2 regions of the Novibacillus thermophilus genome follow, and region 2 is predicted to be linked to the other one. Evidence: riboswitches for the same ligand, from Rfam matches in the RefSeq annotation. Region 2 holds a riboswitch; the other holds the start of a gene.

Region 1 (15,109 bases), 1.4 Mb from region 2:
CGACAAAGAATGAGAATGGCGTTGAGTTCCACATGGGGGCAGGCGATCCTGCCCCCTGCGCGCGTAAATGGAAAAGTTGCGAGATTTATAAGGTGAAGTTATAATTATATAACAATTATATATTTATTTACATAAGAGTTAAGTGTTATACTTTAATCGATATTGTACTAAAAATGATAGTGGAAAGAAGTGTGCGGGAGGGGGATTATACAAGCATGTTATAAGGGGTCAAGAACAAAGAGGGGTCACACACGACGATGCGAAACTGGAAAAAGAGTACGGCATTAAACAGATATGGAGAAAAAGGGGGAGTTTTATTTGAAGTATGTAAAAATTACCGGACTTCTGTTTATCATTTTCGCTTTGGCTCTCGTTGGTTGTGGAAGTTCCCAAGATGACAGTGGTGCTGACAGCAATGAAGGGGCAGAAGAGACGGACGCGGGTAGTGAAGACGTCGTAGAAGGGGATACGCCGGACTTTTTAAGCATGTTGACGGGTGGAACGAGTGGCACGTATTATCCGCTCGGCGGTGAAATGGCTTCCATTATCACGCAAGAAACTGGGATTCAGACAGATGCCGTGTCTTCCAACGCATCAGCGGATAACATAATGGCTGTGCACAACGGTGAAGCGGAGCTGGCCTTTACACAAACAGATGTAATGGCCAATGCCGCAGAAGGAGTCAACGCATTTGACGAACCGATTGAAGATGTTTTGGCCATCGGGTCACTTTACCCGGAAACGATTCAGATTGTCACGACTGCCGATTCAGGTATTAACAGTGTGGAAGATTTGGCGGGAAAAACGGTATCTGTCGGAGCCCCCGGTTCGGGAACGTATATCAATGCGGAACAGATTTTGGAAGTTCACGGGATGACGATGGACGACATTGACGCTCAAAACCTTGACTTTGGTGAATCGACCGGCGGAATTCAGGATGGAAACATTGACGCTGCCTTTATTACGGCCGGTACGCCTACAGGTGCAGTAGAAGGTCTAACGGCGACGACGGACATTTCAATCGTTCCTGTTGCGGCTGATAAGGCAGAAGCATTGATCGAAAAGTATCCGTACTACGCAACCGATGTCGTGTCTGCTGGAACATACGGTCTGGAAGAAGACGTGGAAACTGTTGCCGTTTTAGCGATGTTAGCTGTAACGGACAGCTTGTCTGAGGATCTCGTGTACGACATAACGAAAGCCATTTACGAAAATACAGAGAACATGTCGCATGCCAAAGCGGAATTCATTCAGGTAGAAACGGCCTTAGACGGGATCGGTATTGACCTGCATCCCGGAGCAGAAAAGTATTTCACTGAAGCGGGAGTGCTCGAGTAATAGCGGATGAATCTAGTAAATAAGAGACCGGCTGTCAATCCTAAGTGTAGGCACTTGCGGTCGGTCGTTTCTATTTTTTTATGTTGACTGGGACGTAAATTGTCCGTTTCGGAGTCTCATTAGGTGATCCCTTTGCGTGTATTTTCTCGAAAACTGTTACGGCTCGCTGTCCCCATTATGTTGGTTGCGCTATGTGGTATTGTATGGTTTCTCCCTTTGCGCACCGCACTGGTGTTTTATAAAGAGAACACGAATCGTATCCAGGCCTTTCTGCCTGTTGAGCCTGGGGAGACCTTCCAGATTGTGTTCAAACACTCTATCCATTTAACCGATGTCATCGAAAAGTACCGGGTGACGGAGGATCTCAAGATTGAACAGTACGAATTCGTGTTTGAAGAATTTGGTATTGGCATGCCTTCTAACGCTGGAGAAGGCGAGGAGTTTGTCTACGATGACGGAAAATACCACATTCAAAATATGTCAAACGTATTCCCTTCGTTAAATATTCGGAACGGAAAAACTGTTTCCGAACACCGCCTCATATGGGGTGATCAAGGGGATAAGATGGTCTGGTTTAATGAATACTTTGATTCTGGAGCTTGGTTTACTGTCAAGGTGGAAAGGCTGACAGCATGGGAATGTGTGAAAGGGGTGGAAATACGTGAGTGAAACACCAGATCGAGTTCAATTGTCTGAAAAGGAACAGGAAGAACTGCTTAAAAAGTACGATGCCGAAGCGAGAACTCGCCAGTTAACAGGAATTGCAGCAGGGGTCGTCTTCGTAACTCTCATCGCCTTTTCCCTGTTTCAAATATACACGGGAGCATTTGGTCAATTTACGGCGTACATTCAACGAACCGTTCACTTAGGATTTGCGTTGTCGCTCATTTTCTTTTTGTTTCCTGCCCGGCGCAAAACGAAGAAGGAAAGTGTACCGTGGTATGACTACATATTGATTTTATTGTCTATCGTGGTTTGTGGCTACTGGCCGGTCTTTTATGAGAGCCTCGTTCAACAAGTCGGCGGTGTCAGCCAGACGCAGATGATCATCGGGTTATTGGCCGTCTTACTGGTGTTAGAGGCGGCGCGGCGGGCTGTCGGGCTCCCGATCGTCGTCATTGCGAGTCTGTTTGGCATCTACGCCCTTTTTGGTCCGAACATGCCGGGCATGTTGGCCCACCGGGGCTTAAGTTTAGAGCAATTTGTTCACGCCATGTTCTTTACGACAGAAGGCATCCTCGGCACGCCATTACAGGTTTCTTCGACGTATATTTTCTTGTTTTTGCTGTTCGGCGCCTTTTTGGTCCAAACGGGTGTTGGAAATTATTTCAACGATTTAGCGGTATCCCTTGCCGGACGACGTATTGGCGGCCCGGCGAAGGTGGCCATTTTTTCCAGTGCTCTGAACGGAACAATTTCCGGAAGTTCCGTTGCCAATACGGTCACAACCGGATCTTACACGATCCCAATGATGAAGAAATTAGGATACCGGCCGAACTTTGCCGGTGCTGTAGAAGCGGCATCTTCTACAGGTGGTCAAATTATGCCGCCGATCATGGGAGCTGCCGCGTTTCTCATGATTGAATTCGCCGGTGTCGGATATTGGGAAATTGCGAAAGCGGCCACCATTCCCGCTATTTTGTATTTCTCCGGCATCTGGATTATGACCCATTTTGAGGCGAAGCGTTTAGGATTACTTGGGCTGTCAAAAGACCAGATTCCGGACAAAGCCGTCGTTCTTAAAAAAATACACCTTCTGTTGCCAATTGTGGCCATCGTCTTCTTCTTGTTCCAAGGTTTCAGTATTGAAAGGACAGCATTGTACGGCATCGCCATCACGATTGTCGTAAGTGTGTTCAGGAAAGATACGAGGATAACGCCCAAAAAATTCATTCAAGCTTTAACAAGCGGTGCCCGTACCGCGTTAGGTGTAGCCGCAGCTACCGCATGTGCCGGCATCATCGTCGGTGTTGTTACCAAAACAGGCCTGGGGTTAAAATTGGGCAATAGTCTCGTAAGCTTGGCAGGAGCCATTGCTTCCTCGGCAGATGTGCAATTGATGTTGACACTTGTCTTTACGATGATCACATCCATTATATTAGGAATGGGATCGCCCACAACCGCAAACTACATCATTACGTCAACGATCGCCTTACCCGCCATTGTCGCGTTAAATACAGAACTGGAAGTGGCGATTCCAATCCTGGCGGCCCACATGTTTGTGTTCTACTTTGGAATTGTGGCCGACATCACTCCGCCAGTTGCACTGGCTGCCTTTGCAGCGACGGGAATCTCTGGCGGCGAACCGATCCGTACCGGTGTCAATGCCTCCAAACTGGCCATTGCCGCCTTTATCATTCCATACATGTTCGTCTTACATCCCCAGCTGTTGATGATTGATACAACTCCTTTAGAAATCGGTAGGGCTTTGTTGACGGCCATGTTAGGGATGATCGCCATCGGAGCGGCTATGATCGGTTACTGGTATCGGGAGCTGAATTGGCCTTTTCGGACGATTGCGGTCGTAACCGGATTGTTGTTAATTTATCCGGAAGGTTATACTGACTTGATTGGCTTAGGAATTTTTGTCCTGTTCGTTGCGTATCAGATCACATTGAATCGCCGCGCACCTGCTCAGAAGGGTCAACAGCAGGCAGGAGCATAAATGTGTCGATCGTGACACCCCGCTGGCCATGGTCGGCGGGGTGTTTGACACGTTTAAAAACGTATATCCAACGAATGAAAATTAAGATATACTAGTAGAGAAATTGTAAGCGAAAGGTGATAAGGTCGTCCATGACGTTGCTTCCGATCTCCGGGAAAAAGATCGTTTTGTTATTGCTTGCTGTCGCGGCTTGCATCGTTTTGTACATTTACTTTCCTATGTTCGTGCCCTTTATTCTGGCTTATCTCACGGCGTTGTTGCTGGAACCCCTCGTCAAAGCGGCGCAAAAATACTTGAAACTGCCGAAACGGTTACCGGCCGTCACGATCGTGTTTACGCTGTTTCTGGCATTTACCGCCCTCGTGCTTTACTTTGCTGTCACCAAACTCGTCCGAGAGACGGTGAACTTTGTCAACCAGCTCCCGTTTTACATTACAGAGATTCGCCTGTTGATGGACCGAGTGATTCTCGATTTTTACGACCGGATCTCAGACATCCCCGAGAGTGACTTACTGGTCGCCGAGCTGGAAAGGCAGAGCCAGATCCTCGTGGACAAAGCTCAATCTCTCATCGAACAAATTTTGCCAACTGTGACGTCTTTTGTTCAGGACGTATCGAACTTTGTCGTCGTGGCGTTAATCTACCTCATTGCCCTTTTTCTGGTCAGTTTGGATCTGCCGAACATCAAGTCAAAATTTTATCACGTGTTCAAAGAAGAGACGGGACAAAAAATCCGCTACGTCTTCAGTCAAATTGGCAGAGTGTTTACCGGTTTTTTTAAAGCTCAGTTTTTGTTGAGTTTGGTCGTCTTCGCCCTTTCTTACATATGGTTGAAGTTAGCAGGATCGCCGCACGCGCTCATTATGTCAGTGTTGATTTGGCTCATTGACCTCATTCCGGTTATTGGCTCGATTGTCGTGTTGGCGCCGTGGGCCCTGTACACATTCATCGTCGGGGACACGGCTTTTGGCATCCAGCTGTTGTTGCTTACCGCCACAATTATTGTGTTCCGACGGGTGTCGGAGCCTAAAGTGATGGGGCACCACATCGGACTGTCCCCGTTGGCGACATTGATGTCGCTCTACTTCGGCTTGTACGTGTTTGGGGTCGTCGGCTTAATTGTCGGGCCGCTCATTGCCATTGCCATCCGGGCCGCCGTGGAAGCCGAAATCATCAAACTGAATGTCAAACTGTAACATCGTGCAAGGAGGATTCTGTTTGAAACCCCGTTTTCGATTCCCTATAATGAGTGTGAGCACTCAGTTGGTATGTTCAGAGGCGAAGCATTTAAAGGAGTGAATGTTTGTTGGACATAAGGGAAAGCGACCTTCCAGGCATTGGACGAAAATTTGAGATATTGACCCACAACGAGGACAAAGTGGTCATTGTCGTTCACGACGACGGGAGAAGGGAAATTTACCATTTTGATGAAGATGATCCTGACGAAAGTATTTCGAGTGTCACGTTCAACGATTCCGAATCACGGCAAGTGGCGGCTATCCTTGGAGGTATGATTTACAAGCCAAAAGCTCTTGAATCCGTTGAGTTTGCTTTTGACGATTTAGTGTTCGAATGGTTTAAAGTGGAGAAATATGCACCGGCAGTCAATAAAACGATTGGTGAAATAGATTTTCGAAATCAATACGGGGTGACGGTAATTGCCATTGTCAAAAAGAACCTCAAAAAGTTGCTCAACCCAGGTACAGAAGCCGTCATCGAAGCTGGGGATACGGTTGTCATATGCGGTGAGAGAAGAGAATTAAAAGCCGTCATCAAGCAGTTGTTATCCAATAAAGAGGATTGATTGTTGGATGGAGCAAATGGTTTTTGAGGTCGGAGTCGCGCTCGTTTTAGTGGCGATTGCATCTGTCATCGCCGGGAAATTGAAATTCTCGATCATTCCCTTTCTCATTTTAGTCGGCATGTTGGTTGGCCCGCATGCCCCAACCATTGGGATCATTGACTTGACATTTGTAGAGAGTGCTGAGATTATTAGTTTTCTCGGGCAAATCGGGGTTCTGTTCTTGCTGTTCTACCTTGGGCTGGAATTTTCAGTAAACAAACTGGTTCAATCGGGTCCCTCCATTATTTTTGGCGGGACTGTTTACGTCGTACTGAATTTTGTGTTTGGTTTAGCATACGGGTTTGTGATGGGCCTTCCGTTATATGAAACGCTGATCATTGCCGGAATGTTGTCTGTATCCTCTACGGCCATCGTAGCGAAAGTACTAGTCGATCTTAGGCGTACCGGTAATCCGGAAACAGAATTAATCTTGGGCATGATCTTGTTTGACGATATATTCCTGGCTGTCTTCCTGTCCGTCATGTCTGGATTGCTTCTCGGCGGGGCGACTTCGGCGGGAGGAACCGTCCTTTCCGTCCTCATGTCTATCGGATACATGTTGGTGTTTTTCGTCATCGCGCGAAAAGGGACCCCTGTTTTGAACAAGCTCCTCAATATAACGTCCGATGAAATATTTATAATTGTAGTGTTTGCCGCCTTGTTTTTCGTCGCGGGTTTTTCAGAGACGCTGTATGTGGCGCAGGCGATTGGCGCGTTGCTGTTCGGGCTCGCTTTGTCTGAGACAGAACAGAGTAAGCGGATAGAAAGACTAGTCACACCGTTCCGGGACTTTTTCGGAGCGCTGTTCTTCTTTAGTTTTGGATTGACGATTGACCCTCTATCGCTCGGTGGAGCCGTCTGGATGGCGTTGGGAGCAGTCGCATTGACGATTTTAGCCAATGTCGTGGCGGGTATGATTGCCGGGAGAAAAGCAGGGTACTCACATAAAGCGTCGTCCAATATCGGCTTGACGATTATGGCTCGCGGGGAATTCACCATTATTGTGGCGAACTTGGGCATATCGGCTGGCCTGGCATCAATCATAAAGCCGTTTTCTGCCCTTTACGTCCTCATCTTAGCGATTTTAGGGCCGTTGTGTGCTAAAGAATCGAAGCGGATTTACCGTGTGTTGAACAAGGTCTTTAAGTGGAGCGAGAAGCAGGAGAAGGGGAAACGGACCGAACAGTAATTGCAGTGAGACATCCGGTTCTTCGCGGAATCGGTTTTTTTTGATCACAATGCGCCAGGATAAACGATCAGGAAATCGTACTGAAACCGTTTGAGGCGACATACGTCTTACATAAAAACGTACAAAATTGCCGCATGGTACCGAAAAACGGCGATGATCGGTAGTGTTGAACGGTTTGAGCGAACTTATCCTGACAGAATACCGTTTTTCATTGGTAGATTGGGTTTCTAATGTCAAAATGGTTGTCGCCATTCCCGCCGTGTTGGGGTAGAATGCACTGCAGGAGGTATGCCCCGTGAACGACTCAACACGTTCTTACGCCAATCGCAAGGCGTTAAAAGGGCGCAGTAGAAAGGAACGTTTCAACAAAAAGGACAAGGCCAAAAAACGACGTCTCTTCAATATAAAGTGGATTTTGCTCGTCATCGTCGCCACAGTTTTCCTCGTGATGGGAGGATGTTCCGCCGTCATTTTGGCGGGAAATTACGTAATAGACGAGGACAAGTTGACGATGCCCCAGACGTCTGTCTTTCTCGACGACGAAGGGAACCAGTTCGGGCAATTGGCTGAAGAGGACCGTGAATACGTCGAGTTAGACGAAATGCCGGAGTATTTGGGGCAAGCGTTTATCGCAGTTGAAGACCGGCGTTTTTACGACCACTACGGCGTGGATCCCCGCGCCATTCTCCGCGCCATCTGGGTCGACTTAAAGACGTGGAGCTTGAAAGAGGGAAGCAGCACGATCACGATGCAGTTGGCGCGCAATGTCTTTTTGACAAATGAAAAGGCGTTTAGCCGCAAAGTAAAAGAAGCGATGATTGCCATTAATTTGGAATTGAACTATTCGAAAGACCAAATACTGGAAATGTACTTAAACCAAATTTTGTTTGGTCACGGTAAATACGGTGTGGAGACGGCAGCCGATTGGTATTTCGGAAAGACAGTGCGGACCAACGGTGAGAAAGAAACGATTAGCCTCAGTGAAGCGGCGATGTTGGCAGCCATCCCGAAAGCGCCGAGCACGTATTCTCCTAAATCGAACATGGACAAAGCCATTGAGAGGCGCAACCTCGTTTTGGAACTGATGGAACAAGAAGGATTTATCACGGCTAAAGAAAAAGAAGAAGCGATGGCAGAAGAAATCGAAGTGGTGGAGCACGAAGGGGGCAACAAGTACGACGCCTATCTGGACCTTGTCCGCCAAGAGGCGGCGGAACGGTACGGACTGAGTGAAGATGAATTAAACCGCGGCGGGTTTAAAATTTACACGAACTTGAACCGCCAAGCGCAAGAAGCGGTGGAAAAAGCGTACAGTGACGATGACTTGTTTCCGCCCGACGGCGAGTACGGGAAGGTTGAGAGCGGGTTGACGATGCTGGATCCAGAGACGGGCGAAATCGTGGCTGTAGCAGGCGGCCGAGATTACGAGGGCCAAAATTTTAATCGCTCATATGACGCGCGCGTGCAGCCGGGATCGGCGATGAAGCCCCTTGTCACGTACGCGCCGGCCATCGAGTTCAAAGGGATGAAACCGTACGACACTGTGGAAGACCGACCGATCGAGGGGAACGACGGCCAGCCGTGGCCGAAAAACGCCGGCGGCACGTATCACGGGACGACGTACATGATCGATGCGCTGAAGCATTCGTACAATGCAGCGGCGGTGCGCACACTGCGTGATGTTGTCGGCGTGAAAACCGGATACGACTTTGCCACGAGTCTCGGGATGAACATCGAAGAAGAGCTCAGCGCTGACGATGCTTACAGTTTGACCCTTGGAGCGAATACGGCGACGACGGTGGAGATGGCTCAGGCGTACAGCGCCTTTGCCAACCAGGGAGTGTTAGTGGAAGCCCACGCGATTAACAAGATTGAAGGACCGGACGGTGCCGAGGTCCGGGTGGACGATCCGGAAGTGAAAGAGGTGATGAGTGCCCAAACGGCGTACTACATGACGGAGATGCTGAAAGCAGTCGTCAATGAAGGGACGGGGACTCGGGCGCGCATCCCCGGCAGGGAAGTGGCTGGAAAAACGGGGACGACAAACGACAGTACGCGCATCTGGTTTGTCGGCTACACGCCGCAATACGTGACGGCGATATACATGGGAAGAGACGAAGACCAGGAACACGAGGTCGGGGAGAGCAGCGGTGGCCCGCGGGGACCTGCGGCGCTGTTCGCCCGCGTGATGGCGGAAGCACTGGAAGGCATGCCGGCCGAGAGCTTTGCCAAACCTGAAGGCGTAGAGAAAGTGCGCGAACCGATACAGTTAACGAAAATTACCGACCTCAGGGCGAGCTATGACGCAGAGGCGCAAGCGGTCACTCTCGGATGGACGGCTGAGGACGACCGGGTGCGATACAACGTATACCGCATAAAAGGAGAATCGACAGAAGCCGAATTGATCGGGGAGGCGGACGGTGGCCGCTTTACCGACAGCAAGATAGAAGTTCCTGAAAAAGACGGTGGTCTCTCCGAACTCTTCGGACAGTTGGCAGGAGGAATCACGTACCACTACTACGTCGTCCCCGTTAATCCGGAAACGGGGGAAACAGGGGAAGAATCGAACACAGCGACGGTTGTCATCACGCCTCCGGAAGGGAGCGAACCGCCTGAAGAGGATCAAGAAGAAGAGGACGTCGATGAGGAACAGCCTTCTGAACAGGAAGGACCACCTGATGAAGGTGAAGGCAATGGAAGAGGAAACGGCAATGAAAGGGGGCCTGATCATCCAGGTGACGGAGATGGTTCAGACGACGGGTCTCCGGAAGACGAAGACACCCCTGATGAAGGAGACGGAAACGAAGGGAGGGACGCCAATCCTGGAGACAATCCAACAGGCCGAGGGGGAAACGGAACAAACCGCATCCCCGGAACCCTTTCGGAGGGCAAAGACAGGTGACGTCTCTTCCGGTTGATTCCTTGACCCCTCCAATCCGGGGCGTGTCGCAATACGAGGTGAGGTAAATCCCGGAATCTTCTGATTCCGGGTTTCTGTCTGCAAAAGGGAAGGAAGATAACTGTGAACGCCTATAAGCTTGTGTCGACCGTTGTACTCGTACTCACTTTAATCAGCTGTTCAGCTGAGCCCAATGAACCGCAAACATTGCCGGAGGCCGAACGGGGAGGCAGCGGACATCTACGGGTGTGGATCGCAAGTGACCACCGCGTGCCGGATATTTTTGACAATTTTACGTCGTCTACCGGCATTTCAGTTCAAACGGAGTTCGGCACTCAGGAGGAGCTGAAACGCCGTGTACAGGAAAGTAACGGGAACCCGAGTGCAGATTTATTTTGGAGCGACAATGCCCTCGATCTCGCTTTATTAGCAGCACAGGGGGTTTTTGAGCCGTACGTGTCTCCTTTTTCTGAGACCCTTCCTGACGACGCCCGGGACCGTGACGGGTTGTGGCACGGTGTCACCGTTCGACGGTTGGCGCTGGTCTACAATGCGGCATCTTTTCCAGATGGCGTACCGGCAAAGGTCGAAGAATTGATCCACTGGCAAGAGGATTTGACGGTTCCTGCTGTTTCTTCACCATTGTGGTACCGATTGCTCGTGGATGTGGCGGCGCTGGAAGGAGAAACGGAACTCCGGCAATGGGTTGAAAGGGTAAGGGAAATGTCTTTAACGTTTTCAGAAGACTTACAGCCAGGTGTAAACGGAGTGCTCGACGGGACGGTTTCGCTGCTTTTCACAACGGCTGACGCCGCTCTTCAGGAAGTGAACAGGCGGGAGCAGCAAAAGAATGTCGACATCCGCATCCAACCGCTCGGTTCCAGCCATGCGGATTCCATTGACATCGTGACCGGAGTCGGCATTTTACGCGGGACCGATAAAAAAGAAGCTGCGCAGCAATTGGTGGATTTCATGCTTCAACAGCACAACCGTCAAAATCTGGCGCTTAAGTTTTCACACGATGACCTCCTTGATCCGGATTCCAGTGATGCTGTTTGGCGACTCCACCCGAACGAAATGGCGCATCTCATGCCGCTCGTCGAACGTTACTGGCTGACGAACGTCGACGAATCATCATGAAGGCGGGACAGCTCTCATATGATGGAGTAGTAGTGGAAAGAGTAGTCGGTCGAGGTCGCGGGTTGGAGGTGGATGGCCGGGATGAAGTTCATCTTTTTGGTTCTGTTTTCTTACCTGCTGGGGTCAGTTCCTGCTTTCTGGTTGACAGGCGGCCGGGGGCGACAACTTTTTTCCAGGCGTATGCCCCTTTATTACACCGTCGGGATAAAGCGCAGTTTGGCGATGACAGGCGTAGACTTTTGCAAAGGGTTTTTGGCTTGCCTCATCGGTCTAATTGTAGCCGGATGGGGCGGCGCCTGCCTTGCCGCCATCGCTGTCAATGTCGGGGCTGTATTTCCGTTGTTTAACGGTTTTCAACAGACAGGAAGTACCGTAAGAACTGCCACCGCCGCCGGGGCACTGCTCGTCTTAAGTCCGTGGTTGCTGTTGGCGGGACTTTTCACATTCGTTTTCGCTCTGTTTGTGACCCAGTACTTGTCGCTTTCGGTCGTCCTCAGTACCTTGACCGTGCTGATCCTCGTCATCGTGTTTCCACCGGTTTGGTTTGTGTTTCTGGCCATTGTATTGCTAGGGATCGGAGTCTTGTATCTGTCTTGGGAGAGTGTGTTGCGTTTTGTCAAGGGGCGGGAACCCGTGTTTCCGATTCGCCGCTGGATTCGATAGGAAACATTTGTTTGATCTGTTGCCCCATATCGTTTATAATAATTTCGACAACTTAAAAGAACGTCAGGTCTTTCGCATGTCGAAAGTGAAGAGGGAAGTCCGGTGCAAATCCGGCGCGGTCCCGCCACTGTAAGTGGGGAGTGACGCTGTCAAGACCACTGTTCGCACTTCGTCAAACGGCTAACAGCTTAACGACGGCAAGTGAACGGGAAGGGACGGTCGAACGATGATCCACAAGCCAGGAGACCTGCCTGTCGTTCGTGACGGCTATTTCCTTCGCGGAGAGGAGCATAGCATCGGGACGGGATTCGTGAACCCTTCTATGCTTATGAGGCGTAGGAGGGTTTTCTAATCTGCGTGGAAGTAGCCCCTATCTCAAATGAATGTAGGGGAGCGAAAAGAGATGATCAAACGGTTTCTGCTCGTGTTGGTGACATGTCTTGTCCTCGGCGCGTGCGGCGCACAGAGTGTGGAGACGACAGACAGTCAAACGGCAGACAGTGAAACGACTGAACGTTCCAACGACAGTGTGGCGACTCAGTACCCGCTCACTGTGACGGATGACAGCGGAGTAGACGTCACGATTGAGAAAGAGCCTGAGCGAATCGTGAGCATTTTGCCCAGCGTGACGGAAATCGCCTTCGCCTTAGGGCTGGATGATGAAATCATCGCCGTCACCGATAACGACGACTATCCGGAGCAAGTGCACGAAAAAGAAAAAGTGGGCGGGATGGAACTGAACGTAGAAAAAATTGTGGCCCTTGAACCTGATTTAGTGCTCGCCGGATTGCTTAACGGTGAAGTGGTAGGAAAATTGCGGGATCTAGGGCTGACGGTCCTCGTTTCGGAAGGGGAAAGTCTTGAAGACACGTACGCTTCCATTGAATTGATCGGCAATGTGACGAACAGGGTGGCCGAAGCGGAAGAAATGGTGAGCAAGATGCAGGAAGACGTCCGTCAAGTGGAGGAATGGGTGAGCGGCATACCAGATGAGGAGCGCGTCAACGTCTGGTTGGAAGTTTCCCCGGAGCTGTACACGGCCGGAGCGGGAACGTCGATCGATGAATTAATTTCCATCGCCGGGGGAAAAATGTCGCCGCTGAACAATTGGAAGGGTGGGGGCAGCTCTCTGAAGAAAACGTCGTCGCGTTAAATCCAGACGTCATTGTCGGAACGTATGCAGAAGCAGACGTTCGACAGGCGGTAGCGGACCGATCCGCGTGGTCGAACATCACGGCTGTCAAGGAAAATCGGGTGTACGGCATCGAGGAAAGTTTGTTGAGCCGGCCGGGACCGCGGTTAACGGAGGGGTTGCGCCGACTGGCCGAACTGTTCTACCCCGACGAAGTGAATTGACAGGTGTGACACCGTGGGACGGAATCGATACATAGGGTGGAGCGCGAGTCTACTGATTGTCCTTTTGGTCACGATTGGCCTATCGGTTTCGTGGGGAAGTGCAGGCGTGTCCCTCGTTTCGGTGTGGAAAATTTTGTTTGACCGCATTCCGTGGGTGACGAATTGGATACAAGCCGATTGGCCCGCGACCGCCGAGACGATTGTGTGGCAGATTCGCCTGCCGCGCATTGTGCTGGCCGCATTGGTCGGCAGCGCGTTGGCGGTAGCCGGTGTCATCTTTCAGGGGGTGTTACACAATCCACTGGCCGATCCGTACATTTTGGGGATCTCCTCGGGAGCAGCCCTCGGAGCAGCCCTCGTCTTTTTCTTCGGGATCGAATACGCCTTGGTCGGGCGCTGGACGTTGCCCCTGGTCGCTTTCGTGGGCGGAAGTTTGTCGTTGGCGCTCGTATTCGCCATTGCCAAGGGAAGTGCCCAACGGCCTTTAGAGACGCTTATTTTGTCGGGTGTGATCGTCCAAGCTTTTTTAGGGGCGATCCTCTCCCTCGTCATCGCCCTCTCCCACGACCAACTGCAGCAAATTGTTTACTGGATGATGGGGAGTGTGGCCTTGTTGGACTGGCGTGAAGCGATGGTGATGGTTCCTTATTTAATCGTCGGTCTGGGGGTGGCGCTGTTTTACAGCCGGGAGCTCAACATCATGGTCCTCGGTGACAGTGTGGCGCACCATACGGGTGTCGCAGTGAGGCGAACGCGTACGACTCTTTTAATCGTGGCTTCTCTGTTGACGGGCGCAGCCGTCTCCATTGCCGGGATGATCGGATTTGTCGGATTGGTCGTACCGCACATGTTGCGCCTCGTCGTCGGATCAGATCACCGCGTGCTTGTGCCGTCGTCCGTGTTAGCCGGTGCGATCTTCATGATCTGGGCCGATACTTTTGCCCGCATGTTGCTCGCGCCGCGGGAACTTCCGGTAGGTGTTTTGACTGCGTGTATCGGCGCACCGCTGTTCGCCTATTTGTTGCGGCGGCACGTTCGCCGGAATTGAGACGTGACAACTGGCTTTACATAGGCGGGAGGGATTGGCGTGATTCGCGTGGAACACGTTAGTAAAGCGTTTCATGGAAAAACGGTCCTGCACGATGTGAACCTGTACGTAACGGACGGTGAGTTTCTCGGGATTATCGGATCAAACGGGAGTGGGAAAACGACGCTGCTCCGCATCATGAGCGGTGAAGAACGCCCTGACGAAGGAAACGTCTCGCTGCGGGGACGGCTGTTGGAACGGTGGAAAGTCCGGGAGCGGGCCCAGCAGTTAACCGTCGTGTCACAGGAGGGATTGACCCCAGTTCCATTTTCTGTATACGATGTGGTCATGATGGGAAGACATGTGTACCAAGGACGTTTTCAACCTCCTTCGGCGCGTGACCGGGAGGTCGTCGAACACGTTCTGGCGGTTACAGGCCTCGAAGGGATGTCCCCGCAGTCAGTCGCCCAGTTGAGCGGGGGTGAGCGGCAGCGGGTCGCCATCGCCCGGGCTTTAGCCCAGGAACCTCGGGTGTTGTTGCTCGATGAACCGACGACCTACCTGGATATCGGCTACCAGTTGTCTGTCCTCGAATACGTGAAAAAGTGGCAGGTGGCACACGGTGCCGCGGTCGTGGCTGTGTTACACGATCTCAATTTGGCGGCGCAGTTTTGTGAGCGCATCGTGTTGATGGAAGGGGGACATATCGCGGCCGAAGGTGCTCCGTCTGATGTGTTACAAGCTGACATTTTGCAAAGAGTTTACCGCACCCGTCCGACGATCGTTCGCCATCCGCTGTCAGGGGTTCCGCAAGTGCTGCTCGGATCGTAACACCGACCTGATGACGTTTAAACAAAGGAGCGATAAAGAGTGCGCATTTACACGCGTAAAGGAGACGAAGGGCGTACCCATGTCATCGGGGGGCGGGTCGACAAGGACGACAGCCGCGTGGAAGCTTACGGTACCATCGACGAGTGCAACGCGTGCAT
Region 2 (15,109 bases):
TCGTAGCATGAGAGCGGTAGCTGTTTTCATTAGATTGGGCACGCAAATCCTCGACAATATCTTCTTCACTTTTCATCCCGCACCCGACCAAAACGATCACCAACGTAACCACGAGAGTGATCGTCCACCCGCTCCGAGGCATGTGATCATCCCCTTATGGAAATTGTCTATTTCCCGGGAAATGTGTCGGTAAAGCCTGGAGGTTCGTTGGATCTCGCCACACTGAAGGCCGTTCCGATGTGGTCTACGATGTCCGTAGCCAAGACGCTGAACTCCGAATCGCGTTCTGCTGCCACCTCTCCGGCACAGCCGTGTAAACTGACAGCAAGGGGCACTGCGACATCCAGGGACATTCCTTGAGCGATGTTCGCCGCAATCATGCCTGTCAGTACATCGCCAGATCCAGCTTTTGCCATGGCCGGCGTTCCGGTTGTATTGACGAATTGCCGCCCGTCAGGAAAGGCGGTAATCGTAAAACGCCCTTTTAACACGACAACGGCGCCTGTCTCCCTGGCCAGCTCGCGTGCGATTTCCGGACGGTGTCGTTCAACATCCGGCACTTCCCGCTGTAACAGACGAGCCATCTCACCCGGATGCGGCGTCAAAATGACAGGAGCTTGGCAATCGTCCAACAGCCGCAAATCGGCAGCCAAAATGTTTAAAGCGTCGGCATCCAGCACGACCGGAGATTCGACAGCGCTCAACAGCGTTCGCAACCACTCGACATCCCCGTGAAAACGCCCCAAACCCGGTCCGATAGCGAGCGAGTCGTAATCATTCACGCGTTCGACGAGTGGCATGACTGAATCCGCCGTCCAACGGTCGTCACTCCCTTTACCGAAACCTAACGTTAACGTTTCAGGTGTGTAACCGGCAACGACAGATTGAATGCCGCGGGGAACAGCAGTGGTCACCAACCCCGCCCCGGCTTTTAAAGCTGCCCGGGAGGCGAGGGCAGGTGCTCCGGACATTCCTCCTTTACCGCCGACAACGAGCACGTGACCGAACGATCCTTTGTGCGAAAAAGCGGGGCGGCGCTCGACGTGTTGTGCCCAGTGCGCCATGTCAGTGACGCGGGAAGCGACGGGGTACTGGGCGGCCAGTGATTGCGGTATGCCGATATCGGCTACGACACAATCTCCTGCCAACTCTGCAGCCGGAGCTAAGTAGTGACACCACTTCGGAAAAGCGAAGGTGACTGTACAATGGGCCCGCATCGCTTCTCCCATCACAGCTCCGTTATCCGTATTCACGCCACTTGGTACATCGGCGGCGACGACGAGGGGAACGGCGGAACGATTAACCATGCGGATGACCTCCTTCATGGGAGGTCGCACATTTCCGCTCAGACCGATCCCCAGCAAACTGTCAACGACCACGTCCGCTTCGTCGAGAGAACGCTGTAACGCCTCTTGCTGATCTTCGGAAAAAACACGGGTCGGGATAGACAGGCGTTGACAGACTTCCCAGAAACGTCTGGCATCGTCACTGAACCGCTCTACTTTCCCGACAAGCCAGACGTGGGTATCGTACCCCGCTTCAGCCAAGTGACGTGCTGCAACGAGACCATCTCCCCCGTTGTTGCCGTGACCGGCAAGCACCGTTACTTTACAGCTCCCCCTTCTGCGTCGCTTCACTTCTTGCGCCACGGCACGACCGGCCACTTCCATCAACACGGTCGACGGAATGCCCAAATCCTCAATCGTTTGGCGATCCAACTCGCGCATCTCCTGTGCCTTTACCACATACACACAGTTTCCCTCCTCGACCTGCGTTATATATGTATGTCCGCCTTGTCCCCTTTATGTCTACCGCTCGACGATGACCTGTGCAGCCACTAGACGTTGAGAATGGGTAATACTGCAGTGAATAGACACGTCTTCCCACCCGAGGAGTGCCAAAACTTCCGGTGAGATAGTCACGGCGGGGCGCCCGGCCCTGTCCGTCAACACCTCGATATCCTGCCAGCCGACAGTTTTTCCGATTCCGCACCCCGCCGCTTTAGCCGTCGCTTCTTTGACGGCAAAACGGCCGGCGACATACTCTCGTCGGCGCCGTTCACTGACAGGCACACGCCCCCGTTCTCCCGGGGTCAAAATCCTCTCCTCCAGACGGGGATGCGCTTCACTGCCGAAGCGGCTCACTTCCACGATGTCCAGCCCAATTCCCACAATCAACCTCTCTCCTCCTCCCACTTAAACGTCCACGCAGACACGACAAACGATCCGATCAACCAACCCAACAGGACGAGCCCTTCCCGCCACAGATCCGTCCATCCGGCACTGGCATTCATTATCCCGCGAAGCGCTTCGGCCAAATACGAGATCGGAAGCACGTGAATGAGCGGTGCTAGCCAAACAGGCAAATCGCGAATGGGAAAAAAAATGCCGCCTAAAAACATCATAAAAAAAGACAGCAATCCCGCAAGGGGAGACGCGCTCTCCGGGTTTTTCGCCACGCTGGCGATGATGAACCCAATCGCCATAAATGTAAAGGTTCCGAGTATTACATAGGCCATGAGCAGCAGCCACGACCCGTTATTGCGCACACCGAAGACGAACAACGCTACGAGCAACACGAGGACGATCTGCGCACTGTTAAAAAGGAAGCGCGCTGCAATCTGGCTGGCGACGAACGTCGCACTTCTGAGAGGTGTTCCCTGTAGCCTGCGCAGTATGCCGCGTTCACGCCACGACGAAATCGTCGCCGTCACACCGTTCAGACTGTTGTTCATGATCAGCAGCGCGAGAATGCCCGGCACTAAAAAATCGGTGTAGGAGATGTCCACACTTTGCACACTGACGTCTTCCACTGAAATGAGCGGTGTAAATTCTGTCAACTGCTTGTTCCAACGGTCTATGAACTGGTGGACGAGCGTTTTGCCGATTTCGGCCACCTGGGGGTTTTCTTTATCGTGATACAGTTTCATTGAAACACCTGTACCGTGTTCAACTTTTTCACCGAAACCGGACGGAATGACGAGCAGCATGTCCGCATCGCCCTGTTCCAGCGCTGTCATCCCGCCTGCCCTATCCACCTGCCGGACCTCGATCCCCTCCAATTCCGAAAGCTCAGCCAGAAAGCTTCGGGATTCTCTGCTTTGATCGTCGTCTGCCACGGTGAGGGAAAGGCTGAATCCGTTCCCATCTCCCAAGACGCCGCCCAACAACATCATCATGAAGACCGGGAAAAAAAATGACCAGAACAGCGCCTGCCTGTTGCGCACGTACAACCGCACCTGTGTTAAAGTCAACTGCCAAAATCCTTTCATCAATCCTTCAACCTCTTTCCCGTCAGGTGTAAAAAAACGTCTTCCAAAGTGGCTGTCCGTGTGCGCAATCCATTTATTTTAAACGTCCCATGCTCGGAAAGGTCAATCAGTTCTTTCAGCGTCTGTTGTAACGCATCCGTTAACAGCTGGACCCCTTTTCCATCGTCCACTTTCTTCACCCGTTTTACACCGGCAAGTGACTGAAAGCGAGACACGTCAAGGCCGTCTGGCACCACAAATTCAACGACACTGTCAGAATCCAGTCTCCGGATCAAGCCAGAAGGGGTGTCGAGGGCAATCACTTTACCGGCATCCATAATCGCAATCCGATCACACAGGGCTTCCGCTTCCTCCATGTAGTGGGTCGACAAAACGATCGTCTTCCCTGATTGCTGTAACGTATGAATAATGTCCCACAGTCCTCGGCGCGCCTGTGGATCTAAACCGGTCGTCGGTTCGTCCAAAAACAGTACTTTCGGATCGTGAATGACGGCAAGGCCGATCGCGAGGCGCTGTTTCTGCCCTCCCGACAAATGTTTCACCCAGTCTTCTGCTTTTTCTTCCAAGTGGAAGCGGCTTAAAATGTCTTGGGTGGGCTGTGTCTCGCCGTAAAAACTGGCGTACAAGCGCAACATCTCCCTCACCGTCAACCGCTCAAACAAGGCCGTCGCTTGCAGCTGAATCCCGATAACCTTTTTCACGCGCTGCCGCTCACGAACGACGTCCAATCCGTCAATGACAATTTCCCCGGTATCAGGTGGGCGCAGACCTTCCACCATTTCCATGGTCGTCGTTTTGCCGGCACCATTTGGCCCGAGTAAGCCAAACACTTCCCCTTCTCGCACATCGAGACTGACATCGTCCACCGCTACCGTATCGCGGTAGCGTTTCGATATGTGTCGAACGCGTATCAAGCGCTCTCACCTCGCTTCTAACAACACCTCTATCTTAACGTTATGGCCACTCAAAGGCCATTTGACACACGAGAGAGATCGGTTTAATGTTTCACCCACAGGAAACGGTAACGTATAGAATATGAGGAAGGGGTGATCGAATGGGCATTCGAGAGCACATGTACCGACTGCCTGACACACAGCTCTTTGTCCAGCGCGCCGGAAGAGCCGACCGCGTGATCTTGCTGGTACACGGGTTTCTCGCGTCCACTTTTACTTGGCGCTACATGTTCCCGTACTTAAGCCCCCATTTTACGGTCTACGCCGTCGACTTGCCGGGATTTGGGCGCAGCGCCAAAGACAGAAGCTACCACTACACTTTAGAGGGGTTTGCCCAAACTCTTCACGCATTCGTTCAAGCGGAAGGCATTCGTCAAGTAACCGTCATGGCCCATTCCATGGGGGGACAAGTCGCTTTGCGCTTGGCCAAGCGCGCTCCGGAAACGGTTCAGCGCCTCGTGCTCATTGCTCCTTCCGGCTACTTGCGGTCGGCCAAGCGGTGGCAGAAAATCTTTTTTCGCCTGCCTTTCGCGTACTGCGTACTCCCTCTTCTACTTACACCCCAGCGCATCGACAAGCAGCTGCGAAGCGTGTACTACAACCTGAGCAACATGAACGTGGAAGAGCTGTACGACGGTTACATCACACCGTTAAAGGAACGGGATTTTCACCGCGCTCTCTTCCAGTTTGGGCGTTCGCGTGAAGACGACTTGTCCAGCATGGAATTGCGTGACATTCGCCAACCGACGCTGCTCCTGTGGGGGCGCCACGACCGCATCGTTCCTTTAAACATCGGCAAGCGCCTCTTGCGGGACCTCCCGAACGCCCGTTTAGAAATTATAGAAGAGACCGGGCACCTCCCGATGGAAGAAAAACCACTCGACGTCGTGGAGCGCCTCGCCCCGTTTCTCCACATTCCGGTTCCGAGTGGCGATTCCGCGATCGGTCATGCACCCTCCCGCCGACAATAAAGCTGTCCGGGCATCGGACAGCTTCAATCAACTACAGTATTTATCGTAGGCGGCCGTGAGATCGTTCACGATTTCTTGGGGCTCGCGACCCTCAATTTGGTGGCGTTCCATCATCCACTGGATTTTGCCGTCTTTAAGCAAGGCGATGGACGGTGACGACGGCGGGTACCCGGTGAAGTATTCGCGGGCCTTGGCTGTCGCCTCTTTGTCCTGTCCTGCAAATACAGTCACCAGATGATCTGGTGTCACTTTGTGCTTGAGGGAATAGGCCATCGCCGGACGGGCGAGTCCAGCAGCGCAACCGCAAACGGAATTGACGAAGACAACCGTTGTGCCTTTATTGTTTTCCAGAGCGTCTTCGACTTCCTCTGGCGTTCTCAATTCTTTAAATCCGATGGACGTGAGCTCTTCGCGCATCGGTTTTACCATGTCTTCCATGTATTGGTGATAAAACATCGACATATGCTGTCCCTCCTTCGCCATAACGATATGAGACATTGCTCTTCGTTTATTATAACGTTTCACAAACGCGATATAAAGAGGAAGGAAACCTTTCGGCGATTCATTGTAACTTAATTGTAAATTGAAAAGTTGCCAGCATCATATTATAATCTTTTTATAATTTTTTTTTGATACTTCACAAAAATGAACGTAAGGCGGGATGCTATGTTAGAAAACACGAACCCATACGACATTGTCAAACAGCAGATTGATCGTGCAGCCCAATTGCTCGGAGTAGACGACGGCATTGTCAACATTCTGAAAAAGCCCGCGAGGGTGCTCTCTGTTTCGTTTCCGGTAAAAATGGACGACGGCTCGATACGAGTGTTTGAAGGGTTTCGCTCACAACATAACGACGCCCTGGGACCGACGAAGGGCGGCATCCGCTTCCACCCCGACGTCACGATGGACGAGGTCAAAGCGCTGTCGATGTGGATGACGTTCAAGTGCAGTGTGATCGGGCTCCCGTTTGGCGGGGGGAAAGGCGGCGTCATTTGCGACCCGCGGGAATTGAGCAAGGCCGAATTGCAGCGGGTGAGTCGAGGTTACATTGAAGCCATTTCCAGCCTCATCGGTCCGGACAAAGACATTCCCGCCCCTGACGTCTACACCAACCCGCAGGTGATGGGGTGGATGGTAGATTCGTTCAGCCGTTTAAACGGTGCGTTTTCTCCTTCTGTCATTACAGGCAAACCGTTAATTCTCGGCGGGTCCGAAGGGAGGAACGAAGCGACCGCACGCGGCTGCGTCTACACCATCGTCGAAGCGATGAACGACCTCAACAAGCCGATGGAAAATGCGACAGTGGCCGTACAAGGTTTTGGAAATGCAGGCAGAATTGCGGCCAAACTGCTGCACGAACTCGGGTGTCGCATTGTGGCAGTCAGCGATTCGCAAGGGGCTGTCTACGATCCTGACGGTTTAGAGCTCGAACCGCTGGAACAGTGCAAAGACAGCGGCACTGTCAGACAGTACCCAGCTCCATACACGATCGAGCTGGAAGAGCTACTCGAGCTGGACGTCGACATTCTCATTCCAGCTGCGATGGAAAACAGCATTACGTCTCAAAATGCTCCCCGCGTAAAAGCCACTATCGTCGCCGAAGCGGCAAACGGTCCGACGACCCCAGAAGCTGATCGCATACTGTCAGAAAACGACGTCCTCGTCATTCCAGACATTCTCGCTAACGCCGGCGGCGTCACCGTGTCCTACTTTGAATGGGTACAAAATTTGATGAACTACTACTGGAAAGAGGAAGAAGTGAACGAAAAACTTCGGGACATGATGGTGACTGCCTACCGCAAGGTCGTCAAAGCAGCAAAAGAGTACGACACGGACTTGCGCACAGGGGCCTTCATCGTCTCCCTCCAACACATTATCGAAGCTATGATTGCGCGCGGCTGGGTGGATGAAACGGCTGTCAGCACCGCGAGTAAAGCCACCTCACTCATGACCCCGTAAGATCCTTTCCATGAAATTGTGATGTTCGTTGGAGGAAACGGCTTGCTTCTGTTTTCTAACTTAGAGGAACCACGACGTTCTTCTAGGTTAGAAAAGCTCCCCGTCGAAAAAACTAAGTTGAACAGTCGGGTGTAACTCCAGGTTGGAAACCCCTAGTCCGATCAGTCTGACATCCTCATCGAGTTCAAACTGGTGAAGCAATTCGAGAGCGGTCCGCCAGATGACTGTTTCATCCTGCGTGAACGTCTGAAGTGTGACACTTTTGGAATGTTCCCGAAAACGCCTGTCTTTTATTTTCACTGTCACCGTCCGGGCAAAGTACCCTCGTTCGTGCAACCACTTCCCGACGTCGTGCGCAAATTCACGCAAATAGTTCGCGAGTTCCTCCAGATCAGACGTGTCGTAGGCGAGCGTTTTCTCCCGGCTGACCGACTTCGCCTCCCGTCGCGTTTCAATGGTGCGGTGATCTTCGCCGCGGGCGTAGTGGTACAAGACTTCCCCGTGCTTCCCGAACATGCGCTTCATCTCGGCTAGGTCGTACCGGTACAAGTCGGAAATTTTGTAGCAGCCGAGCCGGTGCATCTTCGCCTCTGTTCTCGGGCCGACCCCGCGCAGCTTGTTGACCGGGAGATCGCGCAACACGTCTTGGGCCTGTTCTTTGCGAATGACCGTGAATCCGTCCGGTTTCTCCAAATCGCTGGCCAGCTTCGCCAGAAATTTGTTCGGGGCAACTCCGACGGATATGGTAATCCCTGTCTCCTCTTTGACTCGTTCCTTGATTTTGCGCGCCGCCTCCACAATCCCGCTCCCGTAATGAGACAAATCCATGTACGCTTCATCGATTGATACCGGTTCGACCAGGGGTGTAAACAGCCGAAAAATGCGAAAAATGGCGCGGGAAACTTCTTTATACCGCTCACGCCTCGGCGTGACAAAAATGCCGTGAGGACACTTTTGCCGCGCCATGAACATCGGCATGGCCGAGTGGACGCCAAACTTGCGAGCTTCGTACGAGCAAGTCGCAACCACGCCCCGTCCGCCCTTGCCTCCAACGATAACCGGCTTGCCCCGCAATTTCGGGTTGTCCAACATTTCGACCGCGGCAAAAAAACAGTCGCAGTCAACGTGCGCGATCTTGAGGGACATCGCTTTTCCACCACCGTCGTTTTTCACTGTACGGGTATAAGAATGTATGTTCCCTTACTATTATAACATTCGACACTAAATTGCACCCTCCTTCACCAACGCCTCCTGCCAGACAAAGGGACTTAACATATTTTTTAAACAGTCTTAATAAGTAATTAATAACCACAGATTAAAATTTCAATACACGAACCAAAAGGAGGCGTGGTTGGTGAAGGGTCTGAATCTCAAACGTCTTTTAGTCGTGACTGTCCTGTTGTTGTCCGTTCTCGTCGCCCCGTTCGCAAACAGTGCCGCTGCTGGAGGACCTCCGCACAAAGTGATGAACATCGCGCACCGCGGCGCGTCTGGCTATGCCCCGGAGAACACCATGGCCGCTTTTGACAAGGCTTTACAGATGAAAGCCGACTACTTTGAACTCGACGTCCAAATGAGCAAAGACGGCAAGCTCGTCCTCATTCACGATGTCACCGTGGACAGGACGACGGACGGCACTGGCCGGGTCGGTGATTTAACTTTTAAAGAACTTCGGCGCCTCGATGCGGGAAGCTGGTTTGATCCTGCCTTTGCCGGAGAGCGCATCCCCACTTTGGAAGAAGCGTTAGACCGCTACCGCGGGAAAATCGGCATTTTGATAGAAATAAAAAATCCCGAGCTGTACCCCGGGATTGAGCGCAAAGTGGCCAAAGCATTAAAAAAGCGCAACTTGCACAAACCGAGAAACGGGAAAATCATCGTCCAATCGTTTAACCACGACTCAGTCAAAAAATTCCACAGACTGTTGCCTTCCGTACCCGTCGGGGTGCTGATCAGCTACCGAGATGAAGGGATAAGCGACAAAGAATTAAGGAACTTTGCGAAGTACGCCGATTACGTCAACCCGAACAAGGACATGGTGGACCGGTCCCTTGTGAAGCGCATCCATCGTTTCGGTATGAAAACGACACCGTGGACGGTACGTGACCGAGCAGAAGCCGACCGGTTAAAATCCATCCGTGTGGACGGGATTGTCACGGATTATCCAGACTACGTTCATCCTCGTTAAAAATAAAGGGGTCTGTCACAAATTTCATCTGTCTTTGTGACAGACCCCTCCTTTTCACTCACGGGCTGTTCGTTTTCGACATGTACCGATAGAGACGCCTTATGCCTTCCTTAAAGCTGACCTCGGCTTCCCAGCCCAGGACGTCTTTCGCCCGGGTACAGTCGAGGCAGCTTCTGCGCACGTCCCCGACACGTTCCTTTTTGCGAATGAGCGGCAAGTCGTGCCCCAGCACTTCTTGCATTTGCCGGTAGATGTCTTCGATGTGCATTTCCACACCGGTGCCGATGTTAATCGGCACGTTGCGGCCCTTTGTCAAAGCGAGGACGTTGGCCCGGGCCACATCGTCGACGTACACATAGTCGCGCGTCGTACCCCGCGGCTGATCCGCGTACGCATACAGTTCAGAAGGTCGATTTTGAAAAAAGTTCTCCATGAAAATCGGAACGACACCGCTCTCCCCTTCTGCCACTTGGCGCGGACCGTACACGTTGGCGTAACGCAGTGACACGTAGGTCAAACCGTACGTCACGGCGTAAAAGTGCAAGTACTTTTCGCCGACGTATTTGGAAATGGCGTAAGGCGAAATCATGTCTGAAACGTGCTCTTCGTCTGTCGGAATGACATCGGCGTCTCCGGCGAGGGCTCCCCCGGAGGAGATGAAAATCACCTTTTTCACGTCAAAGGCGACGCACTGGTTCAACACGTTCAGCAAGCCGACCACATTCAGCTCGGCATCGAACACCGGGTCTTCCACCGACTTCGGCACCGATTTTTGTGCCGCATGGTGATTGACGACGTCCGGTCGTTCTATGTCAAACACTTTGCGAAGGTCGTCTGAGCGAATATCCATCAAGTAAAACGCAGCGTCGGGATGGACATTCTCCTTTTTTCCGGAACTGAGGTTGTCGACAACGACGACGTCGTGCCCTTCCCGAATGTAGGCGTCCACCACGTTGGAGCCGATAAATCCGGCCCCGCCTGTCACTAATATTTTCAATCGCTTCACCTAACCCGTCTTGTTTGTCTGGCCCTATTGTAACACGTCTCGATCGTCCAGTTCATCGTCTTAAAACACAAAGTCCTCATCCCTGAGCGGCTCCACGTTGAGTGCCATGACGTAGCCGTTTCCTTTCACACTAAAAAAGTCGTGGTTTTTCGTATCGGTCTTCAGTCCGTTCAGCACGATGGGATTCACGTCTTCCTCGGCAAAGTGCGGGTCGCGCCCCAAATTCATGAGGGCCTTGTTCGCATTGTAACGGACGAACGCTTTCACGTCGTCGACTAGGTCGATCGGGCTGTAAAGGTCCTCAGTGTAGCGAATCTCGTTCTCGTACAAGTCGTTCAACAGGGTATACAGCTCGTCGTCGGCTGCGCGCTGTTCTTTTTCATCCAGCTCGCTGTAAACGCCCTGGGCGATCGTTCCCACGTACAGACCGTGGATGGACTCGTCGCGAATGATCAGATTGATGATTTCACCAGACGCCGTCAGCTTTCCTTGTCCCGCAAGGTACAACGGGTAGAAAAAGCCGCTGTAAAACAGAAAACTCTCCAAAAACACACTGGCTGCCATCGCCATGTACAATGCCTTTTTCGAAACATCCGGGTTCAACAAATTCCGGTAGTGCTGCTGAATGAGGGTCGCTTTTCGCTGCAACAGGGGGTGTGTTTTCACCCAGTCAAAAATGCGCCGAATTTCCTCCTCCGAACACAGGGTCGTAAAGATGTGGCTGTAACTTTTGGCGTGAATTTGTTCCATCGCCCCCATGAACGACAAAACCGCTTTTTGCTGCAAGTTGTCGACGTGCAGGAGGATGAGCGGCATCCCTTCACCCCCCTGCTCCGTATCGAGAAGCGTTAGTCCACCGAGGACGTTTTTGTACACGTCGCGTTCTGCTTCACTTAATGTGACCCACGTCGAAATGTCCCGCGACACCCCGATTTCTTCTTCGGTCCAAAACTGGGCAATATTTTGTTTCAAAAAGGCTTCGCTGAACCCGTCTGCCGGCGTGTTCCAGTTGACGGCTTCCACCATTTTCCATTCCCCTTTTCTTAACGTTTTCGTTAGACGGCGCAGCTCGTGCACTCCGCGACGTCAATATGTTTGTTGCGCGTGTAGTAGAGGCTCTTCAGTCCTTTTTTGTGGGCGTACACGTAATAGCGCACCAATTCCCGCGTGGAAATGTTGCTGTTGACGTACAGAATGGTGCTGATTCCCTGGTCGACATGGCGCTGAATTTCCGCAATCAGGTCGATGAGTTTAAACTGGTCGATGTGGTACGCCGATTTGTAATAGTAGTAATTCTGCTTCGACAAAAACGGCATCGGATAGTAAGTGGTCGATTTTTCGTACGTGCGGTTTTCGATGTGATCGACGATGGGCAACACGCTGGACGTGGCATTCTGTATATAGCTGATGCTTTGCGTCGGCGCGATGGCAAGCCGGTACGCGTGATACAGCCCGTCTCGCTGCACTTTTTCTTTGAGCTCCTGCCAATCGGCGATCCCCGGAATGTATATGCCGTTAAACAGCCGCTTTACTTTTTCCGTTCGCGGCCTGAAGTCTTCCTTCAAGTACTGCTCGAAATACGTCCCTTTGGCGTATTCACTCTTGTGAAAGTCCTTGAACGTCGTCCGGCGCTCCCGGGCCAATTCATTGCTTTTTTCCAGCGAGTAGAAGTTGACCATCATGAAAAAGGTGCGCACGAAATCTTTCGCTTCTTCGCTTTCGTACATGATGTGGTTCTTTGCGAGAAATCCGTTCAAATTCATGGCTCCCAATCCGACGGAGTGAAGCTCCTCGTTGGCCCTTCGCACACTCGGTGCGTTGGTGATGCGCGTTTTGTCGGAGACCGCCGTCAAGGCCTCCATCCCTTCGTGCACCGATTCGCGTATTTTTCCGGATTCCATCACGTTGACGATGTTAAGGGAGCCGAGATTGCAGCTAATGTCTCGGCGGATGACGTCTGCTTCACCGTAGTCGTTAATCGTTGACGTCTCCTGCAACTGAAAAATCTCCGTACACAAATTCGACATCTTGATATCGGCGATGTCCTTTAACGCGTGGACTCTGTTGGCGTTATCTTTGAACACGAGGTAAGGGTATCCCGACTGCATTTGCGTCACGGCAATTTTTGTCAGCATCTCCCTCGCATCGAGGCGTTTCTTCTGGACGTTTTCGTTTTGCACGAGGGCCTCGTACATGTCGTCCATATCCATGTCGTCTAGATGCTTGCCGTACGCTTTGTAGACGGAATACGGTGCGAAGACGTAAAACGGCTCGCCCTTTTCAGCCAGTTCGAAAAATTTGCTCGGTACAATCAAGCCGATGGACAGGGACTTGATGCGTATTTTTTCGTCGGCATTAATTTTTTTCGTATCTAAAAATTCCACGACGTCCCAGTGAAATATGTTCAAGTAGGCGGCGCCCGCCCCTTTTCGCTGCCCGAGCTGGTCCGCGTAAGAGAAGGCATCTTCCAACAGTTTCACCACCGGGATGACGCCACTCGCCGCCCCTTTCACCCCTTTGATCGCTTCGTTTCGCGCCCGCAACTTAGACAGGTTCAACGCCACGCCGCCGCCAATTTTCGACAGTTGCATCGACGTGCCGATGTTGAACGAGATCGAGTTGAGACTGTCATCCATCTCTAGGAGAAAACAGCTGACCATTTCCCCGCGCCGCTTCTTTCCGGCGTTCATGAACGTCGGTGTCGCCGGCTGGTAGCGCTGTTCCATCATGGAGCGGACGAGCCGCATCGCCTTGTCCAAGTCACCGCCGCCGAGATAGAGGGCCGTGATCGCCACGCGGTCTTCGTAATACTCAAGGTAGTGGGCTTGATCGTCGGTTTTCAAAGCGTAGTCGTTGTAAAATTTCGAAGCGGCCATGTACGACTGAAACGTAAAACCGTAAGCGTAGGCTGTCTCAAACACCTGGGCGATCTGATCGAAGCTGTAGTCCTCGTAAACGTTGTAATAGTAGTCTTGTTCGATCATGAAGTCGATTTTTTCTTTGAGCGAATGGAAGGTCATCATCTTCTCATCGACTTCTTTCATGAACACTTCCACCGCTTCTCGGTCTTTGTCCAGTTGAAAAAAGTCGTCTTTTAACATCATCATTTCGTTGTTCAACTCAACGTGCCGGCTGGCCAAAGCTCCTCCACCCTTTCCATAAATTGCTTTACGTCCTGTTCCGTACCCGACAACTCGAATTTGCATATGACGGGGACGCCGTACCTCTCGGCAATCACATCGGCGCTCCGGGCAAACGACTGACCCCAATTGCGGTTGCCGCTGGCCGCCACGCCCACTAAATGCTCGCCGTTAACCTTAAGGAAATCGTCCACCTTCTTCGGGACTTCCCCAAACCCCGTCGTGTACGTCACCACGACAAACGGTTGACGGACGGTGAGCCCGTCATCAATCTGTACGCTCTCAGCGTCCAGTTTTCGGACAAACCGGCGCACGTTTCCCGTGCGAGAATCGTACGCAATGAGCATGTTTCACACTCCTTTCTCCCAATGAAAAACTCCATCCTTCCCGGATGGAGCTTCAAGCGACCAATCGATCACCATGTCGGGTCAGAACTGCCACGGCGCTCTACCGAAAGCAGCTAACCACCTCGTGTCGCCACCGACGCTCCATCCCCGAAGGTCGGAAAAGCATCGCATTCGGGCAGGTCTCCTGACTCGTGCTTCATCCTACTCCCTCCCCTTCCCACACAAGCAGCGGTCACCGTCATGTGCAGTGGTCCGGAGGTTTCGCTCGCACTCACAGTTGCGGGGGCAGTTCCGGAATTTCACCGGATTCCCTTTTCATCTGCTGTTATAAGCAGACACCCGCATGCGCTCCTATATTCAATATGTAGAAGCCTTTCTTGGATAATCATACTATATATTGTGTTAAATCGCAAGAAAAAATGACAATGTCCGGCAAGAGATTCAGCAGTAGCTGACCGTCCCGCCGTCGATGCGTCGAAAACCGGGGCGCTTCGTCAGCTCTTGCACGAGCTGGAACAGCGCTTCGTCTTTTTGTTTCGCTTCAATCATGACATCAATATCCTGGTCGAATTCCCGTACGATGTCCAGAAAAGGAATGAGGTCATCCGGGTCGATAAACGCTGCGTGACGGCGGAAATCCGTTTCGTCTTTCGGAGATGAGACGTGGATCTTCGGAACGAGGCCCGTCCCTCGCCACGTTTTAAAAATGGGTTGAACCAAGTCCCGCAAATCCGTCCCATCATGATGGCAACGGTGGTGGTGGATGTCCAGCACCATGGGGACGCCGAGTGACTGGCAGAGGTTCAACGTCTCGACGGCGGTGTACGTCTTGTCGTCATTTTCAAGGGTCAGCCGCTCCTTCACGTTGTTCGGAACGCGAGACCAGTGGCGTTTAAACCGCTCCAGGGAACGGGTTTTATTTTGGTAGCCTCCGCCTACGTGGAGGACGATTTTAGCGCGGGAGTCCAAGCCCATCGCCTCCAACATTTGGGCATACCGCTTGAGGTCCTCAATGGAATGGTTCACGACGTCTTCACGGGGCGAATTGATGAGGGTAAAATGTTCCGGGTGAAAGCTCGTTCGCATCTGTTTTTCGCGAATAAAATCACCCAGTTGTTCAAAGTCTTTATGCAAGTAGCGAAAAAAATCCCACTCCTTCGTTAAATCGTGTCCGAAGAGGGGGATCAGCCTTGAAGAAAAACGGTACACGTGTATCCCGGACGCATGGGCGTGGCGAAGGATGCGCAACGTATTCGTTAAATTGGACGAAG

The links. Region 2 has a riboswitch for cobalamin ahead of nrdI (class Ib ribonucleoside-diphosphate reductase assembly flavoprotein NrdI). Riboswitches for the same ligand answer to the same signal wherever they lie in the genome.
Region 1: linked by a shared signal. The riboswitch ahead of B0W44_RS08595 (ABC transporter substrate-binding protein) and the one ahead of nrdI (class Ib ribonucleoside-diphosphate reductase assembly flavoprotein NrdI) in region 2 are both predicted to bind cobalamin.

Annotation. Positions count from the first base shown of each region.
Region 1 covers NZ_CP019699.1:1,715,398-1,730,506, forward strand. The annotation lists gene B0W44_RS08550 (TAXI family TRAP transporter solute-binding subunit) at 295-1,338, shown strand; gene B0W44_RS08555 (DUF1850 domain-containing protein) at 1,462-2,007, shown strand; gene B0W44_RS08560 (TRAP transporter permease) at 2,000-4,003, shown strand; gene ytvI (sporulation integral membrane protein YtvI) at 4,135-5,199, shown strand; gene B0W44_RS08570 (cation:proton antiporter regulatory subunit) at 5,310-5,807, shown strand; gene B0W44_RS08575 (cation:proton antiporter) at 5,815-7,035, shown strand; gene B0W44_RS08580 (transglycosylase domain-containing protein) at 7,331-9,937, shown strand; gene B0W44_RS08585 (ABC transporter substrate-binding protein) at 10,058-11,074, shown strand; gene B0W44_RS08590 (glycerol-3-phosphate acyltransferase) at 11,156-11,737, shown strand; cobalamin riboswitch at 11,786-12,006, shown strand; partial or broken gene B0W44_RS08595 (ABC transporter substrate-binding protein) at 12,141-13,093, shown strand; gene B0W44_RS08605 (FecCD family ABC transporter permease) at 13,107-14,141, shown strand; gene B0W44_RS08610 (heme ABC transporter ATP-binding protein) at 14,181-14,951, shown strand; gene B0W44_RS08615 (cob(I)yrinic acid a,c-diamide adenosyltransferase) at 14,991-15,109, shown strand, end outside.
Region 2 covers NZ_CP019699.1:290,301-305,409, reverse strand. The annotation lists gene B0W44_RS01680 (outer membrane lipoprotein-sorting protein) at 1-142, opposite strand, end outside; gene B0W44_RS01675 (NAD(P)H-hydrate dehydratase) at 168-1,751, opposite strand; gene acpS (holo-ACP synthase) at 1,809-2,171, opposite strand; gene B0W44_RS01665 (ABC transporter permease) at 2,174-3,271, opposite strand; gene B0W44_RS01660 (ABC transporter ATP-binding protein) at 3,271-4,185, opposite strand; gene B0W44_RS01655 (alpha/beta fold hydrolase) at 4,326-5,195, shown strand; gene B0W44_RS01650 (BrxA/BrxB family bacilliredoxin) at 5,223-5,657, opposite strand; gene B0W44_RS01645 (Glu/Leu/Phe/Val family dehydrogenase) at 5,862-7,157, shown strand; gene B0W44_RS01640 (DNA polymerase IV) at 7,245-8,330, opposite strand; gene B0W44_RS01635 (glycerophosphodiester phosphodiesterase) at 8,521-9,345, shown strand; gene B0W44_RS01630 (NAD-dependent epimerase/dehydratase family protein) at 9,404-10,351, opposite strand; gene nrdF (class 1b ribonucleoside-diphosphate reductase subunit beta) at 10,412-11,374, opposite strand; gene nrdE (class 1b ribonucleoside-diphosphate reductase subunit alpha) at 11,407-13,458, opposite strand; gene nrdI (class Ib ribonucleoside-diphosphate reductase assembly flavoprotein NrdI) at 13,467-13,838, opposite strand; cobalamin riboswitch at 13,996-14,196, opposite strand; gene uvsE (UV DNA damage repair endonuclease UvsE) at 14,280-15,109, opposite strand, start outside.